Regions from separate parts of the Kitasatospora sp. NPDC056531 genome, predicted to be linked through region 2. Evidence: riboswitches for the same ligand, from Rfam matches in the RefSeq annotation. Region 2 holds a riboswitch; the other holds the start of a gene.
What was found. A riboswitch is a leader RNA that binds a small molecule or an ion and turns the genes downstream of it on or off. The one in region 2 is predicted to bind S-adenosylmethionine.

Region 1 (2,380 bases), on a different contig from region 2:
CCCGCCGGTCCGACGGGCGATGTCCAGCACGTACGGGCCGTCCGCCGGGTTGCCGATCGCCAGCGACTTGGCGATGGTGTCCGGCTTGACCGGCTTGATCACGTCCCGGCCCGCCTTGAACGCGGCCGACACCGGCGAGCAGCCCTCGGCCTGGGCGCCGAAGATCCGGTAGGGCCGGTCCTCCACCAGACCGAGCTTGATCAGCTCCTGCAGCCCCTTGTCGATCTTCGTCAGTTGCGAGCCCGAGGCGATCGGGATGACGATCTGCTCCGGCAGCCGCCAGCCGAGCTGCTCGCAGATCTCGTACGCCAGCGTCTTGGAGCCCTCGCCGTAGTACGGACGCAGGTTGACGTTCACGAAACCCCAGCCCTCGCCGGCCGGGTCCCCGATCAGCTCCGAGCAGAAGCGGTTCACGTCGTCGTAGTTGCCGTCGATGCCCACCAGCTCGCCGCCGTACACCCCGGCCATCACGACCTTGCCCTGCTCCAGGTCGTGCGGGATGAAGACGCAGGACCGGAACCCGGCCCGGGCCGCCGCCGCGCCCACCGCGCCGGCCAGGTTGCCGGTCGAGGAGCAGGACAGCGTGGTGTACCCGAACGCCCGCGCCGCCTCGATGGCGCAGGCCACCACCCGGTCCTTGAAGGAGTGCGTCGGGTTCCCGGAGTCGTCCTTCACGTGCAGCGGAGCGGTGAACCCGAGCTCCCGGCCCAGGTTGTCCGCCTTCACCAGCGGGGTCCACCCCGGGTTCAGATTCGGCTTGGACGCCACGTCGGCCGGCACCGGCAGCAGCGGCGCGTAACGCCAGATGGAGGCAGGACCGGCCTCGATCCGCTTGCGCAGCTCCTCGGCGCGCCCGCTCCCGAACTCGTACGCGATCTCCAGCGGCCCGAAGCACTCCAGGCAGGCGAAGCTGGGGCCGAGCGGGAAGCGGGTGCCGCACTCCCGACAGGACAGGGCGGCGGCGGGGCCGAGGTCAACCGGTGGGGGTCCCCCCGGCCGAAGGCTGGGGGAGGGTGCGACAGTGTCGATAGCCATGATGGCGGAGGCCTCTCTCCTCATCTTCCCCGTGACACGGTCGCGCCACAGGCCGGAATTGGCACCTGTCCCGCCGGGGCCTGAAGACAGCCGAGCGAGAAGGTTGCCGGGACGTCAACGGGCCGTTCCCTCAGTCCCTCTGGATGAGCTTGTGAAGTTGTGGTTCAGCGGCGACCCCGGCGTGCGAAGGTCCGACCGCTGTACGAAGACTGTATCCGAAGGCGTCAAACCTGAAAGGGACCGTCCGCCAAGCGAGATGGCCCGTTCCACCCGACCTCGCCGAGGAGATTCACCGTGCCCGCCGAACCGACCCCCGCACTCCTCCCGCAGGCGGCGTCCTGGCTGCACCGCCGCTCGTGGAGCGCGGCCGACCGGCCGGTTCACACCCTGCTGGAGGCCAAGCGGCGCACCCGGCAGACCGTCAGCGTCGTCCTCCCCGCGCTCGACGAGGAGGCCACCGTCGGCGACATCGTCCGCACCGTCCGGCGCGAACTGATGGACCGGATTCCTCTGGTCGACGAACTGGTCGTACTCGACTCCGGTTCCACCGACGCCACCGCCACCGTCGCCGCCGAGGCCGGCGCCCGGGTGGAACAACGGGACGCCATCCTGCCCCGGCTGCCCGCCGTCCCCGGCAAGGGCGAGGTGCTCTGGCGCTCGCTGCTGGTCACCCACGGCGACATCGTCTGCTTCGTCGACGCCGACCTGCGCGAGTTCGACCCCGCCTTCGTCTCCGGCATCCTCGGGCCCCTGCTCACCGAACCCGACATCCAGCTGGTCAAGGCCATGTACGACCGCCCCCTCGAAACAGACTCCGGCGCGATCCTCCCCGCCGGCGGCGGCCGGGTCACCGAACTCGTCGCCCGCCCCCTGCTCAACCTCCACTGGCCGGAGCTCGCCGGTTTCGTCCAGCCCCTCGGCGGCGAGTACGCGGCCCGCCGCTCACTACTCGAACGGCTGCCGTTCCCCACCGGCTACGGCGTCGAACTCGGCCTCCTGGTCGACGCGTTGGAGCTGGTCGGCCTGGACGCCCTGGCCCAGGTCGACGTCGGCGTCCGACACCACCGCCACCAGGACGGCCAGGCCCTCGGCCGGATGGCCGCCACCATCTACCGCACCGCCCTGGAACGCCTCGACCGCACCCACCGCCTCAAGGCCTCCGCCGACCTGGTCCACCCCCACCTCACCCAGTTCACCCGCGACCCGGAAACCCGCGCCTTCACCGCCCACAGCCACCCGGTGACCGCCCTGGAACGCCCCCCGATGCACACCGTGCCCGAGTACGCGGCCCGCCATTGAAACGTTTGCCAACCCAGACCCCCGGCAACGTACCAACCATGGGCGA
Region 2 (2,380 bases):
CACGCCGAGCCGCTGGACATCCCCGGCCCGGCGGTGGACATCGTCGGCACCGGCGGGGACCGGGCGAAGACCGTCAACATCTCCACCATGTCGGCGATCGTCGCGGCGGCCGCCGGGGCCAAGGTGGTCAAGCACGGCAACCGGTCGGCCTCCTCCACCAGCGGCTCCTCGGACGTGCTGGAGAAGCTCGGGGTGGCGCTGGACCTGTCGGCCCGCCGGGTGGCCGAGGTGGCCGAGGAGGTCGGGCTCACCTTCTGCTTCGCGGCGAAGTTCCACCCCTCGATGCGGCACGCCGCCACGGCGCGGCGCGACCTCGGGGTGCCGACCGCCTTCAACATCCTCGGCCCGCTGACCAACCCGGCCAAGGTCACCTCGCACGCGATCGGCTGCTTCGACACCCGGCTCGCCGGGCTGATCGCCGGGGTGCTCGCCCGGCGCGGGGCGACCGCGCTGGTGTTCCGCGGCGACGACGGGCTGGACGAACTGACCATCACCACCACCTCGCAGGTGTGGCTGGTGCGCGACGGGGTGGTCACCGAGACCTCCTTCGACCCGCGGGACGTCGGCATCGAGCTGGTCGGCATCGAGGCGCTGCGCGGGGCGGACGCCGCCTACAACGCCGAGGTCGCGCGCAGGCTGCTGGCCGGGGAGCACGGGCCGGTGCGGGACGCCGTGCTGCTGAACACCGCGGCGGCGCTGGTGGCGCTCGACCTGGGCGACGCGCCGCTGACGGAGCAGCTCGCCGCGGGCATGGCGCGGGCGGCGGAGGCGATCGACTCGGGCGCCGCGCGGGACCTGCTGCGGCGCTGGGCGGATGCCACCAGTCGTAGCTGAGGCGGAAGTTGAGGGCCCGTACCGGTTCGCCGGTGCGGGCCCTTCGCGCGCCCGCCCCGAGCACACGCGAGCGGGCGAGAACGCCGTCCGGATGGTGGATGACTGTTTGACCACCCGACGGACGCGACCTAGAGTCTTGGCCAGGTCATGAGTGACAGCGTCAAGCCCCAGCTTGCTGTCCGGCAACCCTCCGTCCGTGGCGGGGTGCCCTGGGTGAGGACCGGGTCGCTCGGCAAACCGTCCGTGCGACAAGCGCGGACGCCCGACGACTAGCACTCCCGGGGTCCCTCATCCCTGAAGGAGTGCATCCTCATGCCCATCTCCACCGAAATCTGCGCGCCGCTCGCCGTCCTGGGCCACGACGTCCTGGTCCCGCTGGCCAGCGGGGAGAAGGTCGGCTACGCGGCGCTCGACTACGCCGCCAGCGCGCCGGCGCTCCAGCGGGTGTGGGACGACGTCGCCGCCTACGCGCCGTACTACGGCAGCGTGCACCGCGGCGCCGGGTACCTCTCCCAGCTCTCCACCGACCTGTTCGAGCAGAGTCGCCGGACCGTCGCCGAGTTCCTCGACCTGCGCGAGGGCGACCAGGTGGTCTTCACCCGCGCCACCACCGACTCGCTCAACCTGCTGGCCGCCGCCGTGCCGGCCGGCACCCGGGTGTTCGCCTTCGAGACCGAGCACCACGCCTCGCTGCTGCCCTGGGCGCACGCCGGGCTGGAGGTCAGCTACCTGCGGGCGCCGCGCTCGCGGGCCGAGGCGGTGGCCGCACTGGACGCCGCACTGGCCGCGGCGCCCGAGGGGCCGAAGCTGCTGTGCGTCACCGGCGCCTCCAATGTGACCGGCGAGCTGTGGCCGGTCGCCGAGCTGACCGGGACCGCGCACCGGCACGGCGCCCGGGTGGTGCTGGACGCCGCCCAGCTGGCCCCGCACCACCGGGTCTCGGTGCGCGAGCTGGACGTCGACTGGATCGCCTTCTCCGGCCACAAGCTGTACGCGCCGTTCGGCGCCGGGGTGCTGGCCGGGCGCTCCGACTGGCTGGACGCGGCCCAGCCGTACCTGGCCGGTGGCGGGGCGACCCGGACGGTGGCGCGAGAGGTGGACGGCTCGGTGGCCGTCCAGTGGCACACCGGCCCGGCCCGGCACGAGGCCGGCTCGCCGAACGTCATCGGCGCCTACGCGATCGCCTCGGCCTGCCGGGCGCTGACCGAGGCCGGCTTCGACGCGCTGGAGGCCCGGGAGCGGCAGCTGGTCGAGCGGCTGACGGCGGGGCTGGCGGAGATCCCGCAGGTCAAGGTGCTGAACCTGTTCGGGGCAGGCTCGGCCCGGGTGGGTGTGCTGTCCTTCGTCGTGCAGGGCTGGAACAGCTCGCACTTCTCGGCCGCGCTGTCCGCCGAGTACGGCATCGGGGTGCGCGACGGGCTGTTCTGCGCGCACCCGCTGGTTCGCACCCTGCTCGGCGACGAGGACGTCCCGCCGTCCGAGTGCGGGGCGCCCGAGCCCTCGCTGCCGGGCGAGCGAAGCCTGAACGCGATCCGGGTGAGCTTCG

Region 1: linked by a shared signal. The riboswitch ahead of thrC (threonine synthase) and the one ahead of ACFQ87_RS04850 (aminotransferase class V-fold PLP-dependent enzyme) in region 2 are both predicted to bind S-adenosylmethionine.

Annotation. Positions count from the first base shown of each region.
Region 1 covers NZ_JBHTTU010000034.1:71,420-73,799, reverse strand. Annotated here, with positions in the region: gene thrC (threonine synthase) at 1-1,035, opposite strand, end outside; SAM riboswitch class I at 1,053-1,185, opposite strand; gene ACFQ87_RS26055 (glucosyl-3-phosphoglycerate synthase) at 1,330-2,334, shown strand; gene ACFQ87_RS26050 (trehalose-6-phosphate synthase) at 2,373-2,380, shown strand, end outside.
Region 2 covers NZ_JBHTTU010000003.1:11,565-13,944, reverse strand. Annotated here, with positions in the region: gene trpD (anthranilate phosphoribosyltransferase) at 1-834, shown strand, start outside; SAM riboswitch class IV at 978-1,095, shown strand; gene ACFQ87_RS04850 (aminotransferase class V-fold PLP-dependent enzyme) at 1,147-2,380, shown strand, end outside.